2 regions of the Methylobacterium sp. WL8 genome follow, and region 1 is predicted to be linked to the other one. Evidence: predicted binding sites of a transcription regulator. Region 1 holds the regulator's gene; the other holds the start of a gene.

The links. The regulator LexA, encoded in region 1, represses DNA repair genes until DNA is damaged. The targets are predictions, from matches to a motif close to TGTTCNNNNTGTGTTCNG.
Region 2: uvrA (excinuclease ABC subunit UvrA) is a predicted target of LexA. The motif match lies at 1,422-1,439, and genes of this name have one in related genera.

The regions. Positions count from the first base shown of each region.
Region 1 is NZ_VRVF01000002.1:63,247-70,988, forward strand. It holds gene gltX (glutamate--tRNA ligase) at 1-177, opposite strand, end outside; gene FV234_RS01145 (ComEC/Rec2 family competence protein) at 421-2,754, shown strand; gene lexA (transcriptional repressor LexA) at 2,748-3,479, opposite strand; gene FV234_RS01155 (hydroxyacid dehydrogenase) at 3,643-4,581, opposite strand; gene FV234_RS01160 (response regulator) at 4,950-5,333, shown strand; gene FV234_RS01165 (protein phosphatase CheZ) at 5,372-5,896, shown strand; gene FV234_RS01170 (creatininase family protein) at 6,188-6,973, shown strand; gene FV234_RS01175 (PAS domain-containing sensor histidine kinase) at 7,014-7,742, opposite strand, start outside.
Region 2 is NZ_VRVF01000003.1:110,086-117,827, reverse strand. It holds gene FV234_RS02115 (nitrate- and nitrite sensing domain-containing protein) at 1-808, opposite strand, end outside; gene FV234_RS02110 (hypothetical protein) at 1,085-1,336, shown strand; gene uvrA (excinuclease ABC subunit UvrA) at 1,584-4,718, shown strand; gene FV234_RS02100 (transporter) at 5,270-6,226, shown strand; gene FV234_RS26025 (hypothetical protein) at 6,353-6,496, opposite strand; gene dnaE (DNA polymerase III subunit alpha) at 6,643-7,742, opposite strand, start outside.

The DNA of each region.
Region 1 (7,742 bases):
GATGGCGTCGATCGCCCCTTGCGTCGATCGCTCGCGGTCGGTGTCCTCGATCCGCAGCAGCATCCGGCCGCCCATCCGGCGGGCGTAGAGCCAGTTGAACAGCGCAGTGCGGGCACCGCCGATATGGAGGTAGCCCGTGGGCGAGGGCGCGAAGCGCGTGACGACGGCTGACGACATCGGACGATGGATCTTCTGGTGAAGGGGCGAGGAGCACTCTGGTCGTGGCGCGGATCGACCGATCCGGTTGCGCGCGTCTAGATCGCTCCGCGGCGAAGGGAAAGGCGGTTCGGCGTCCGCGACGACGCACGCAAAGCTGGGGACCTGCACCGGAACCCGGTTCGGACGGCTCTAGCACGCCCGCGCGGATGCGTTAACAATCCGCGACGGCGCAGCGGCCTCGCGCCGGCCGGTGTGCCGATCATGGCGCGGGACATCGTACGATCGACGGGACGGGCCGTCGCTGGACCGGCTCTCGGGCGCTTCCTCGCGCCCGCCGTGCTCGGGCCGGCTTTGCGCGGCTGGGTCATCAGCGGCCTTGTGATCGAGGCCGAGCAGCGCCGGCTGTTCCCCTGGCTCGCGGTCGCCTTCGGCGCCGGCATCCTTGTGTTCTTCACCGCCACCGACGGGATGCCCGCGCTCTGGGCCCCCCTCGCTGCGACGGCGGCCTGCGCCGCGACCCTGCCGTTCCTCGGTGGTCGGCCGGTGGCTTTGGCGATTGCGCTCGGGCTTGCCGCAGCGCTCCTCGGGTTCTCGGCGAGCGCCCTGCGGGTGTCGCGAGTGGCCGCGCCCGTGCTGAACCGCACGATGATCGCGCCGCTCGAAGGGCTGATCGAGTCGCTGGAGGAGCGGGAGGAGGGCGCCCGCGTCGTGGTCCGGGTCGCGAGCCTCGGCACGATGGCGGCGGCCGAGCGCCCGGTCCGCGTGCGCGTCTCGTTCAAGAAGGCGCCGCCCTTGCGCCCGGGCGACTTCATCGCCGCCACCGCCCGCCTGCTGCCGCCCCCGGAGGCGGCGCGGCCGGGCGGCTACGACTTCGCCCGCGACGCCTACTTCCGCGGCATCGGCGCGGTCGGGTCCTTGTTGGGAAAGATCGCGGTGAAGCCGCCGCCGGAGCCGGTGCCGTGGTCGCTCCGCCTTGCGGCTGCGGTGGACGACGCCCGAAACGCGCTCACCCGCCGGATCACCGACGCCAACGGCGGCCAGGCCGGCGCGGTGGCGGCCGCCCTCGTGACCGGCAAGCGCGGGCTGATCGCGCCGGCGACCAACGACACCTTGCGGGCGGCCGGAATTTATCACGTCGTTTCTATCTCTGGACTCCACATGGTGCTGGCCGCCGGCGTCGTGTTCTGGCTCGTGCGGGCCGGGCTCGCGCTGGTGCCGTTCCTCGCGCTGGCCTGGCCGATCAAGAAGATCGCCGCGGCGCTGGCGATGGTCGGCGTCACCGCCTACTGCGTCTTCTCCGGCTGGGACATCGCCGCCGAGCGCTCCCTCGTCATGACCCTGATCATGCTCGGCGCGATCCTGGTCGACCGCCCGGCGTTGAGCATGCGCAACCTCGCCCTCGCCGCGCTCATCGCGCTGGCGCACGAGCCGGAGGGGCTGCTCGGCCCGAGCTTCCAGATGTCGTTTGGGGCGGTGGCCGGCCTCATCGCCTGCGCCCGGCTGATCGACGGGCGCCTGTTCCGCCGCGATGGCGCCGGGCGGATCGGCCGGCTGATCGCCCTGGGGCTGACGACGGTCGTCGGCACGCTCGGCACGACGCTGGTGGCCCAGGTCGCCACCGCACCCTTCGCGACCTACCACTTCCAGACGGTGCAGCCTTTCGGGCTGATCGGTAACGCGCTCACGCTGCCGCTGGTCTCGCTCGCGGTGATGCCGGCGGCGGTGCTCGGCATCGTCGCCTACCCGTTCGCCCTCGATCAGCCGGTCTGGTGGCTGATGGGCCTGGCAGTGCGGGGGATGCTGACGATCTCCGGCTGGATCGAGGGGCTCGGTCGCGCCAACGTGGTGGTGCCGGCTTTCGGCACCGGCGCGCTCGGGTGCCTCGCCGCGGCGCTTCTGCTCGCGACGCTGCCGGTCTCGCGCCTGCGCTGGCTTGCCTTGCCGCCCGCCTTGCTCGGGCTAGGCCTCGCGACGGCGCCGGCCCGCTTCGACATCTACGTCGATCGCCAGGGCAGCGGTGCCGCGGTGCGCCGGATCGACGGCAGCCTCGTCGCCCTCGGCAAGCCGTCGAACTTCGTGCTGGAGCAATGGCTGAAGGCCGACGGCGACGGCCGGACCGGCGCGCAGGCGACCGGTGGTCCCACCTGCGACCGGATTGGGTGCGTCCTGCGGCTCGCCGACGGCCGCGCGGTGGCCCTTCTGAAGGACCGCCGCGGCTTCGCCCAGGATTGCGCCAACGCCGCGGTGTTGATCACGCCGCTCTCCGCGCCGCCCAGCTGCGCCGCAGCCCTCGTCATCGATCGCGCCTACCTCGCCGCCCACGGCGCGGTTGCGATCCGCCTGCAGCCGGACGGCTTCACGGTGAGTCGGACCCGCGAGCCGGGGCGGACGCTGCCGTGGCGACCGGCCCAAGCCCGCGTGCCGGCCAAGCCAGCCGACCAGCCGGTGCCACAATCGCCTTTACCCGGCGAGATCAAGCCGAAGTACGTACCTTTCCAGGGCATGGCGCCGCCGAATCCGCGGACCGAACCGGCGCCCGACGACCCGGTCGCGGACGGCACCGACGCCGAGATGCCGGCGGAGACGCTTCAGTAACGGCGGACGAGGCTGACCAACCGCCCCTGGATCTGGACGCGATCCGGCCCGAGCACGCGGGTTTCGTAGGCGGGGTTGGCCGCTTCCAGTGCGATCGACGAGCCGCGCCGGCGCAGGCGCTTCAGCGTCGCCTCCTCATCGTCGATCAGCGCGACGATGATGTCGCCGGTGTTGGCGGTGTCCTGCTTGCGGATCACCACGAGGTCGCCGTCGAGGATGCCGGCCTCGACCATCGAATCGCCGCGGACCTCCAGTGCGTAGTGCTCGCCGCCGGCGAGGAAGTCCGGCGACATGGTGATCGCGTGGCTCTGGTTCTGGATCGCAGAGATCGGAGTTCCGGCGGCGATCCGGCCCATCACCGGGATCGACACGGAGCGACCGCTGTCATCGACCATCTGCGTCGTCGGCCGAGGCGGCACCGCCTTGGCGCGCCCGCCCTCCACCACGCTCGGGGTGAAGCGGCGTGGCGCGGGCGCCGCCACCGGAGCGGGCGCCGCCATGCGGCCGGCGCCGTCGGGCATCCGCAGGACCTCGATCGCCCGGGCGCGGTTGGGAAGCCGGCGCAGGAAGCCGCGCTCCTCGAGGGCGGTGATCAGCCGATGGATGCCCGATTTCGACTTGAGGTCGAGGGCGTCCTTCATCTCGTCGAACGAGGGCGGGACGCCGTCCTCGCGCATCCGCTCATCAATGAATCGCAGGAGATCCAGCTGTTTACGGGTCAGCATTGGCGAGCTCGCGAGAAAGTGCGGCCGCACGAAGGTGAAGCCGCAGAAACAAAACACGAACACGTTAAACGTTCGTCAAGTGTTCCGCAAGGGTTCTTGTCGCGACGCGCTGCGCGGACAGACGAATTCGTTACGCGACGGTGCCAGCGCGGCAAGGCGAGGTTCAGCCCTCCAGGCTTCGCCGCACGGCGCGGGCCGTGACGGCGGAGACGCGCACGTTCGATTCCTGCGTCACGCCCGCGATGTGCGGCGTCAGGATCAGGTTCGGCACGTCGGCGAACAGTGCCCCGCCCATAGCATCCAGCGGCTCCTCCGCGAACACGTCCAGCGCCGCCCCGCCGAGATGGCCCGACCGGAGCGCGTCGACGACTGCGCGCTCGTCCACCACGCCCCCGCGGGCGGCGTTGATCAGGATCGCGCCCGGCGGCATCCGGGTGATCGCGTCGGAGCCGATCATCCCCCGCGTCGCCTCGGTGAGCGGCACGTGCAGGGAGAGCACGTCGCTCGATGCGATCAGCGCGTCGAGCTCGGCACGCGTCACCGAGCCGTGGGCCGGGCGCCACGCGGTGTCCTCGGGCGTCAGGTACGGGTCGAAGGCCGAGACCGCCATGTCGAGCGCCGCGGCGCGCCGGGCGGTCTCGCGGGCGATGGCACCGAAGCCGACGAGGCCGAGGCGCTTGCCGGCGATCTCGCGCCCCATCGACGCGTTGCGCGGCCACGCCCCCGCCGCCACCTGCGCGCTGGCACCGTAGGCGCCGCGCAGCAGCAGCAGGGCCGTGCCGATCACGTACTCGGCCACCGCGCCGTCGTTGGCGCCGGTCGCGGGATGGACCGCGATCCCGCGGGCGGCGCAGGCCGGCAGGTCGATGTTGTCGAGGCCGACGCCGAGGCGGCCCACCACCTTGAGGTCGGGAGCCGCTGCCAGCAGGTCGCCGCGCACCTGCGTGCGGTTGCGGACGATCAGCCCCGCCGCCTCTTGGAGCGCCGCGCGCAGGGCGTCGGGCCGGTCGACGAGGGTCGGATCGTAGAGCGTCTCGAACCCGGCGAGCTCCGCCCGGATCGCGGCCTCGTCCATGAACTCGCTGATGACGACCTTGAGCATCGCGTGCCGATCCTGTTTCGCGCGGCGGCCGAGCCTCCCCCGCGGGCGTTCCCGTCGGGCGCCGTGCCCGCCTGCGGGGCCGTCATCCTGCGTTGGGACGCATCGGTAAAGGCCGCGCCGGCTCATCGCGAGGGAACGGGCGGGGCGACGCGGTGCCGTTTGGGCTCGGACGGCATTCGTGTCCCGCACATCAGTATTCGGGCGTCGCCGCCCCGGGCGGCGCTGGACCGGCGCGTGATTAACCGCTTCGCAAGGCAAACCGGCTTAGGTTTGGACCCATGAGGTGCGGCCGGCGGCGGCGCCTTTCGACAATGCGTGACCGACGCCGACCCGAGCCGGCGATTCGGAGACACCGGAGCAGTTTCACCATGGCCCTCGACCTCAGCATGCCGATCCTGGTCGTCGACGACTACCAGACGATGGTCCGCATCATCCGCAACCTCCTGAAGCAGCTCGGCTTCGAGGAGGTCGACGACGCCTCCGATGGCACGGCCGCCCTGGCGCGCCTCAAGGGCCGCAAGTACGGCCTGGTCATCTCCGACTGGAACATGGAGCCGATGACCGGCTACGAGCTGCTTCGCCACGTCCGCGCCGACGAGGGCCTGCGCACCACGCCGTTCATCATGGTCACCGCGGAATCGAAGACAGAGAACGTCATCGCCGCCAAGAAGGCCGGCGTGAACAACTACATCGTCAAGCCGTTCAACGCCGCCACCTTGAAGAGCAAGATCGAAGCGGTCTGCGGCGCCTGAGCGGCCACTCGGGGCCGACACGCGGAGGAGTGCTGACGATGGGTGTGCAAAGACCGCTCGGCGCGACGATCAACCCGGCGACGATGGTCACCGAGTTGATGGAGATCGCGGACTACATCGCCCACGTGCGCGACGAGATCGCGGCCTTGCGCGCCAACGAGCTGACGCACGACCGCATCCCGATGGCGCACGAGGAGCTCGGCAACGTCCTGGCCGCGACTGCCGGCGCCACCAACTCCATCATGGAGGCGGCCGAGTCGATGCTGGCGTTGCCGGACGGACCCGGCTACCGCGACGCAGTCGAAAGCGGCATCGGCACGATCTTCGAGGCCTGCGCCTTCCAGGACATCACCGGCCAGCGGATCGGCAAGGTCGTCGCCGCCCTGCAGCAGTTCGAGGTGCGGCTCGCGCGCTTCTCCAGCGCCGTGCGGGCACGGGACGCGGCCGGCCAGGATCCGGCCGAGGCCGAGCGCAACGAGCGCGCCCAGCGCCTGCTCCTGAACGGCCCGCAGCCGAACGGCCCTGCCACCGCCCAGGACGACATCGACGCCCTGTTCGCCTGACCCTCGACGGGCCGGCGCCGCCCCCGCTAAAGCATTTTCCAGCGAGGTGGATGCCGGCTCGCGTGAAGAAAATGCTCTAACAGGCTGCTGAAAAAGTCGGGCGAGGTAGAACAATCATCTCCGAATCACACCATTTGTTAGAGAATGGGGCGGTTCTCGCGTCTCGACGGTTCTCGATCGTGGGGGCTCGGCCCGCGAGTGCCTGCGGCAGGAGAACGTCTTTCTCCATCTCGGGACTTTTTCAGCAGCCTGCTAAAGCGTATGGCTTAAGCGGACGCATCGAGGCAAAGCATGGCGGCACGGCTCTGGTCCGACCTGACCACGCGGGATGTCTCCGCGCGGAACATGGGCCGCACGGTCGCGGTGCTGCCGGTGGCGGCGATCGAGCAGCACGGCCCGCATCTGCCGCTCTGCACCGACGTCGCGATCATGGATGGCTACCTCGCGCGCGCCTGCGCCCTGGTGCCGGCCGACCTCGACGTGCTGGTCCTGCCGGTGCAGTCGGTCGGCAAGTCCGACGAGCACGACGCCTTTCCTGGAACGCTCTCCCTCACTACCGCGACCGCGCTCGCCGCCTGGGGCGAAATTGGCGCCGGCGTGCACCGCGCCGGCTGCAGCCGGCTGGTGATCGTCACCTCGCACGGCGGCAACAGCGCGCTGATCGACCTCGTGGCCGGGGATTTGCGCGCCCGCTTCGGCATGGTGGCGGTGACGACCGCCTGGGCGCGCTTCGGCTACCCGGACGGATGCTTCCCGGAGGACGAGATCGTCCACGGCATCCATGCCGGCGGGGTCGAGACCGCGCTGATTCTGGCCCTGCGCCCCGATCTCGTGCGGCGCGAGGCCGTCGCCGACTTCCCCTCGCGCACCCGCGCCATGGTCGGCGACTTCACGCACCTGCGCGCCGGGCGCCCGGCCGCCTTTGCCTGGAAGGCCGGCGACCTCCATCCGTCGGGCGCGATCGGCGACGCCAGGCTCGGCACCGCCGAGGCCGGGGAGGCTGCCCTCGACCACGGCGCGCGGGCCTTCGTGGCGCTGCTGCACGACGTGGCGCGGTTCGACCTTTTGGGCAGGTAGCGCGCCGCAGCCCGCGGTGCGACGGCCCCGCGGCGCGTCCTCAGGCGCCGGCCGGCTGCGGCTGCCGAACGCTCGCCCCGGAGGCCTCGCGCAGCGCCGCGACGGCCTGCTGCCCGGAATCTTCGGCCGCCGCCGCCGCGAGGCGTTCGCCGGTCGGGCGGGGCAGCCGCACCAGGACTATGGTGCCGACCGTCTCCTCGGAGCGGATGCGCAGGGAGCCGCCGTGCAGCTCGGCCATGGAGCGGGCGATGGCGAGGCCGAGGCCCGAGCCCTTGTGGCTGCGGGTCAGGTTGGTCTCGACCTGCGAGAACGGCGCACCGAGGCGCGCCAGCGCCGCCTTCGGGATACCGATCCCAGTATCCTCGATGAACAGGTGGGCGTGGTCCCCGGCGGCGCGCGCGCGCACCGCGATGCGGCCGTGCCCGGGCGTGAACTTCACAGCGTTCTGCAGCAGGTTGACGAGGATCTGCTGCAGGGCGCGCTCGTCGGCGAGCAGCGCGAGGCCGGGCTGCAAGTCTATGGCGATGTGGAGGTTCTTCTGCCGCGCCGGCTCCGACACCAGCTTCAGCGCCCCGGCGACCGCGGCCTCGACGGCGACCTCGCGGCGCGCGAGGCGCACGCGGTCGGACTCGATCCGCGACATGTGGAGGATGTCGTCGATCATCGAGAGCAGGTAGTCGCCGCTGCCGCGGATGTCAGCGCAGTATTCGGCGTAGCGCGGCGAGCCGAGCGGCCCGTAGAGCTCGCTCGACATCAGCTCGGCGAAGCC
Region 2 (7,742 bases), on a different contig from region 1:
CGCGGAAGGCCAGCGGCTCGCCGGGCATGGTGTCGAGGGCGGCCTTGCGCAGGCGCGCCACCTCCTGCGCCGGGGCGGAGGCCTCGCTGGCGTCGAGCAGGGCGCCTTGGGCTGGCTCCGCCCGCGAGCGGAACAGGGTCTCGTAGGTGGCCTGGTCGGCCAGGAGCGTCGCGAGGCGGCGGGTCCCGGCGAGGTCGAGGCTGCCGGAGGCGAAGGCGGCGGAGGCCGCGGCGCGCTCCTGGCCGGCATACTCCTTCATCGTCAGGAAGGCGGCGTAGGACGCGGCGTGGTTGGCGATCCCGACATGGCCGATCACGCCCGACATCGCGCGGACCAGCCCGAGGCCTTCCCCGATCACGACGGTGTAGGCCGCGGCCGCCTGGGGCGCCGTCGGCCGCAGGGCGTCGACGCCGCCGCGCTGCGCGTCGAGGCCTTCGAGCGCCTGCGCGAAGGCGGCGGCCCGGGCGGTGAAGGCGGGGCCGTAGGCCGCCGCGCCGGCGGTGACGGCGGCGGCCAGGCCCTGGCGGGCGGCGTCGGTGCGCGCGCGCTGGGCGACGAGCTCGGCCTTGAACTGCGTGCCCTTCGAGGCGAGGAACAGGCTGGAGCCGCCGCGCTCGCGCTGGCCCTCGTGGACGAAGGCGCTGATCCGCGAGGCGAGGCCGACCAGGTCCTCGACCTGGACCACTTCGGCGCGCTGCGCCATCCGGTCCGCGATCGCGACCCCGGCCACCGCGGCGAAGGCGAGGCAAGGTGCCAGCGCGACCGCCACGATGCGGCCGCGCAAGGACATCAGAACACCGGTCGTCATCCGCTTGCCAATCCTTCATTCGCACAAGGCTTTGACAAATGATAAAGCCGCAGGTGGTAAACAGGCGGTTGCAATCTAAGATCAGCTCGATATTTCAGCACACCAATCGATACAACCGCAGGCTTCCTCAGTCCGGCAGGCCGGTTTGGGACGGGCCGTCATGCTTTCCGGACGCCTGGGCAAGGTCGGCGACGGACGCCGGGTGCGGTGTCGTCCTACGGAGGAGTCGCTCGCGACCGCGCGACGGTTCCGGGTCCGTCCAACTCCGAGGCGATCATGACCCGTACCCTCCTCGCAGCGAGCCTGCTGATCGCCGGCCTCGCCGCCGCCCAAGCCCAGACCGGCGACATGAGCTGCGCCGACTATCTCAAGGCCGACGCGCAGGCGCAGGCCTCGCTCAGCCCCGCCGACAAGGCGATGATCGCCGCCGACCCCCAGGCCTCCGCGCTCGACGCCAAGATGCGCGCCTACTGCAAGGCCAACCCGAAGGCCTCCTCCTCCGAGGCGATGACGAAGGCGATGCAGTAAGCCGGGAAGCGGCCACGCCTCGGCGCCGGGCCCAGGCGGGCGTGGCGTGCGCGGCGGCGGCCCGGAACGGCTGGCGAGTTGCCCGCGTACGCGTTTCGTTCTAGCAGACGCGCAAGCATGCCGGGCCTGCGTCCCGCCCGCCGCACCTTGCCGAAGGCTTCGGACGGACGACATGACCCGGCGCGGCGGTCGCATTCGCGATCGCCGGATCCCGCCCGCGTCGACGCCTCGAAAGACCGCCCCCGCCATGGCCAAAGCCGTCGCCGCCAAGACGCCCGCCGGGAAGAACTCCGCCGGGAAGACGCCTGCCGGCAAGACTTCCGCAGCGAAGACTTCCGCAGCGACGACTTCCGCAGCGAAGCCCCCCGCAACCAAGGCGCCGGCGGCCGGGAAGCCCGCGAAGGCGAACCCGGCCGTCGAGGCCGAGGCCGGCATCGACGCGAAGCTCGAGCGCCTGTTCGACCGCGAGACGCCGGCCGAGCGCGACCGGCGGGTGATCTCGGTGCGCGGCGCGCGCGAGCACAACCTCAAGAACGTCGACCTGACGATCCCGCGCGACAAGCTCGTGGTGTTCACCGGGCTCTCGGGCTCGGGCAAGTCGTCGCTCGCCTTCGACACGATCTACGCCGAGGGGCAGCGCCGCTACGTCGAGTCGCTCTCGGCCTATGCGCGCCAGTTCCTGGAGATGATGTCCAAGCCCGACGTCGACCAGATCGACGGGCTCTCGCCGGCGATCTCGATCGAGCAGAAGACCACCTCGAAGAACCCGCGCTCCACCGTGGGGACCGTCACCGAGATCTACGACTACATGCGCCTGCTCTGGGCGCGCGTCGGCATTCCGTACTCGCCCGCCACCGGCCTGCCGATCGAGAGCCAGACGGTCCAGCAGATGGTCGACCGCGTCCTGGCGCTGCCCGAGAAGAGCCGGCTCTACCTGCTCGCGCCCGTCGTCCGCGGCCGCAAGGGCGAGTACCGCAAGGAGATCGCCGAGTTCCAGAAGAAGGGCTTCCAGCGCCTGCGGATCGACGGGGAGTACTACCCGATCGACGACGTGCCGAAGCTCGACAAGAAGCTCAAGCACGACATCGACGTGGTGGTCGACCGGATCGTGGTGCGGGCCGACATCGCCGCCCGGCTCGCCGATTCCTTCGAGACCGCGCTCGAGCTCGCCGACGGCATCGCCGACATCGAGTTCGCCGACGTGCCCGAGGGCGAGAGCAGAGAGAAGATCACGCTTTCGTCGCGCTTCGCCTGCCCGGTCTCGGGCTTCACCATCGCCGAGATCGAGCCGAGGCTGTTCTCCTTCAACAACCCGTTCGGCGCCTGCCCGACCTGCGGCGGCATCGGCCACGAGATGCGGATCGACGCCGAGCTGGTGATCTCCGACGAGGCGCTCACCCTCAAGCGCGGCGCCATCGGCCCCTGGGCCAAGTCCACCTCGCCCTATTACGGGCAGACGCTCGACGCGCTGGCCCGGCATTACGGCTTCAAGACCGACACGGCCTGGTCGCGGCTTCCCGAGGCGGCCCGCGCGATCATCCTCTACGGCTCGGGCAAGCAGACGATCCGCTTCGACTACGACGACGGCATGCGCAAGTACGCCGTCAACAAGCCGTTCGAGGGCGTGATCCCGAACCTGGAGCGCCGCTACAAGGAGACCGAGAGCGACGCCGCCCGCGACGAGATCTCGCGCTTCATGAGCGAGACCCCCTGCGCCGCCTGCGGCGGCAAGCGGCTGAAGGTCGAGGCGCTGGCCGTCAAGGTCGCGATGGAGGATGTCGGCGCGGTCACCGCGCTCTCGGTGAGCGAGGCCCACCGCTGGTTCTCGGAGCTGCCGGCCAGGCTCACCGCCAAGCAGAACGAGATCGCGGTGCGGATCCTGAAGGAGATCCGCGACCGCCTGTCCTTCCTCGTCGACGTCGGCCTCGAATACCTGACGCTGGCCCGCGGCTCGGGAACGCTGTCGGGCGGCGAGAGCCAGCGCATTCGGCTGGCCTCGCAGATCGGCTCGGGCCTCACCGGCGTGCTCTACGTGCTCGACGAGCCCTCGATCGGCCTGCACCAGCGCGACAACGAGCGCCTGCTCGGCACGCTGAAGCGGCTGCGCGACCTCGGCAACTCGGTGATCGTGGTCGAGCACGACGAGGACGCGATCCTCCAGGCCGACTACGTCGTCGACGTCGGGCCGGGCGCCGGCATCCACGGCGGCCGGATCATCGCGCAGGGCACGCCCGCGGAGGTCCTGGCGCATCCCGAATCGCTCACCGCCAAGTACCTCACCGGCGAGAAGTCCGTGCGGACCCCGACGGCGCGGCGCAAAGGGCGCAAGGGCAAGCTCGGCGTGTTCGGCGCCCGCGGCAACAACCTGAAGAACGTGGACATCGAGATTCCGCTCGGCACCTTCACCTGCGTCACCGGCGTCTCGGGCGGCGGCAAGTCCACGCTGATCATCGACACGCTCTACAAGGCGGTGGCCAAGCGCCTGAACGGCGCGCTGGAGCACCCGGCGCCGTTCGACCGGCTCGAAGGCCTGGAGCACCTCGACAAGGTCATCGACATCGACCAGTCGCCGATCGGGCGCACCCCGCGCTCGAACCCGGCGACCTATACCGGCGCCTTCACCCCGATCCGCGACTGGTTCGCCGGCCTGCCCGAGGCCAAGGCCCGCGGCTACCAGCCGGGGCGGTTCTCGTTCAACGTGCGCGGCGGCCGCTGCGAGGCGTGCTCGGGCGACGGCGTCATCAAGATCGAGATGCACTTCCTGCCCGACGTCTACGTCACCTGCGACGTGTGCAAGGGCAAGCGCTACGACCGCGAGACGCTGGAGGTGAAGTACCGCGCCAAGTCCATCGCCGACGTGCTCGACATGACCGTCGAGGAGGCCGCCGACCTGTTCAAGGCGGTGCCGACGATCCGCGAGAAGATGGAGACCCTGAAGCGCGTCGGGCTCGACTACGTCAGCGTCGGGCAACAGGCCACCACCCTGTCGGGCGGCGAGGCGCAGCGGGTGAAGCTCTCCAAGGAGCTGTCGAAGCGCTCGACCGGGCGCACCCTCTACATCCTCGACGAGCCGACCACCGGCCTGCACTTCCACGACGTCGCCAAGCTGATGGAGGTGCTCCACGAGCTCGTCGACCAGGGCAACACCGTCGTGGTGATCGAGCACAACCTCGAGGTCATCAAGACCGCCGACTGGGTGATCGACATGGGGCCGGAGGGCGGCGACGGCGGCGGCGTGGTGGTGGCCGAAGGCACGCCCGAGCAGATCGCCGCGTCGAAGGCGAGCCATACCGGGCGCTTCCTGCGCGACGTGCTCGCCCGCCGCCCGGCCGGGAAGCCGCCGGCGTCCCGCGGGGCGGTCGCGCAGCCCGCCGCCGAGTAGGCGCGCCGTAAGCGACGGGGCGCGCCGCCGCCCCCGCCGAATGCCGGAAGCGGTCGGCAAGATCTGCCGAGTAGCCGCGCCGCGCCGCGCACGATTCGGCGGGCGGCGCGGCGGCCGCACGCGTCCGGGCACGGTCCGGCGGCTCGATCGAGGCCTTCGCGGCGCAGTCGAAGGCCTCGGACCGCGTCGGCGCCCGGGCGAACCGTCCCGCCCGCCTTGCCGAATCCTCCCGCTCCGCTTCCTCCGCCAAGGCGCTGAACGGCATGCGCTATTCTGCCGGATAGCGATCCCGTCCGCTGGGTTCCGGTCACTGTTGCGCCGCGACAAGATTGCGGCATTTGAGCAACGGTTCGGCTCTCGCTGATCAGATTCGAGGCATTCCACTGTCTTTCGCCGACGCTCTGTAGAATAGTTATCAGCGTTGAGACACGGGCCGGCTTCGTAGGGGGCGCTTGGCACATCTCGCACGGGAGCCGCGCAGACGGCAGACCGGCAAGGTAGTGCAGAGGCGGCGGGACGAAGCGCGGAAATCCTTGGGAAGGAACGAGAAAATGATCAAGAACTGGCTTGCCGCAGCAGCGGTGATGCTTTCGGTCGGCGTGACCGCGACGGAAGCCTTCGCCCAGACCACCACGATCCCCGGCGAGCAGGTCGGCCTGGCCACCGGCGCGCCGCTGCCCGAGGGCGTCTACGCGATCAACACCTTCATCTACCGCCGGCCCGACGCCACCTTCGGCGCCGACACCGCGATCAACATCCCGGTCCTGGTCTGGTCGACCCCGCTGGTGCCGTTCGGCGGCCGCGTCGAGCTGCTCGTCGCCCCCCCGACCGTGTTCGCCTTCACCCGCAACCGGGCGGGCGTCCCCAACCAAGACATCTCGATCAACGTCGGCACCTTCGTCGGCGGCATCTGGGCGTTCGACCTCGGCGGCAACGTCGGCGTCAGCGTGCTGGGCGGCGCCTACCTGAACGACCTCAACGGCGACCGCGGTTCGCTCGGTGGCGTCACCCCCGTCCTGCCGCAGCTCGCCTCCAACACCTACCGCGCCGGCCTCGCCGTCAGCTACACCGGAGACGGCTACAACCTCACCGCCAACCTCACCGGCAACTTCTACGACTCGCCCGGCCGCTTCGACGGTCGCGTCGGCGCCTTCCTCGGCCCGCAGGTGATCTCCGACGCCCTCAACCTCGACCTCACCGCCACGAAGAAGTTCGGCAAGTTCGAGATCGGCGCCGTCGGCTACGGCACCGTCAACGTCGGCCGCAACTCGGCCATCGTCGGCCGCGGCGGCCGCTTCGCCCTCGGCGGCCTCATCGGCTACGACTTCGGCGTCTTCACCGCCCAGCTGATGGTCGCCCGCGACGTCGTCACCTCGGCCACCTACGCCACCTTCGACGGCCGCACCCGCGACAACTACTCCACCGACGGCTTCATCCGCCTGATCGCGCCGCTCTACTCGGTCGCAGCCCCGGCCCCCGCGCCGACCCCCCTCGTCCGCAAGTACTGACATCGACGTCGGTGCGGGCTTCGTTCGCGAAGCCCGCGCAGCAAAAAGGGCTCCTCCCATGCCGCCGCGGCGGATGGGAGGAGCCCTTTTTTCGTTCCGACCGACGTCGAGCGTCGCGGCGCCTCCTCAGACCCAGGTGCGCTTGAGCGCGATGGTGACGCGCCCGCCGCCATGCTCCGCATCCGGGTTGCGCATCTCGCGCAAGCCCGGAGCCCGGCCCGTCGTCAGGTAGACGACCACCGTCAGCGCCAGCACCACCTTCGTCCGCATCGACCCTGTCCCGCTTGGTTAAGCGAGGCTGTGTAGGATCGCTTGGTTTTGACGAAGTTGCGCCAGCGCACCCCGGCCGGGTGTCCGGGCGATTCCCGTCGAACGTGGTTTGCGGATCGTGAACGCGACGCCAGTGGCGGCGCGGTTCAGTTCACCTCGACCTGCACCACGCCCGGCACCGCGCGCAGCATCCCGGCGATCTGCGGGGTGGCCTGGTACTTGTCGCGCAGCTTGATCTCGACCTCGCGCCCGCCGCCGTCGAGGAGCAGGATGAGCGAGACCTCGCCCTCCCCGCGCATGGCGAGGCGCTGCTGCACGGCGCCGATCGGACCCTCGTCGCGCAGGTAGATCCGCATGCCCTTCTGGTAACGGGCCACCGCAGCGTCGAGGGGTTCGGCGGCCAGGATCCGCGCGCGAACGTCCTCGCCTTCGAGGTTGGCCTGGAGCTGCAGCACCAGCGGCTGGCCCGGCTCCAGGATCTCGCGGTAATGTCCGAGGCCTTCGGAGAAGATGATCGCCTCGAAATGCCCGGTCTGGTCCGAGAGCGTGACGATGCCGAGCTTGTTCCCGGTCTTGGTGCGGCGCTCCGAGCGATCGAGCACCGAGGCGGCGACCTTGCCGACGCTCGACGTGCCGGCGCGGACCGAGCGGCAGAACTCCGCCCAGCTCTGCACCCGGAGCTTGCCCAGCAGGTCCTGATACTCGTCGAGGGGATGGCCCGAGACGAAGAAGCCGATCGCCTCGTATTCGCGCTTCAGTTTCTCGGCCATCGGCCAGCCCTCGTAGGCCGGGATGCGCAGGCTCACGTCGGTGGAGGTGACGCCGCCGAACATGTCACTGATGCCGGCGGTCTCCGCCTCGGCCGCGCCCTGGGCGAGCTTCATCATCGGCTCGACCGCGGCGCACGCCCGGGCGCGATCCAGCTCGATGCCGTCCATGGCCCCGGCCGCCACCAGGCTCTCCAGGGTGCGCTTGTTGACGTGACGCGGGTTGAGCCGGCGGGCGAGGCAGGCGAGGTCCTCGAACGGCCGCTCGCCGCGCGCCTCGACGATCGACTTCACCGCCTCGCGGCCGACGCCCTTGATCGCGGCCAGCGCGTAGCGGATGCGGCCCTCATGCACCTCGAAGGTGACGCCGGACGTGTTGATCGAGGGCGGCTCGACGACGATCTTGAGGCGCTGCGCATCCTGCCGGAATTCGGCGAGCTTGTCAGTGTTGTCCATGTCGAGGTTCATCGCGGCGGCGA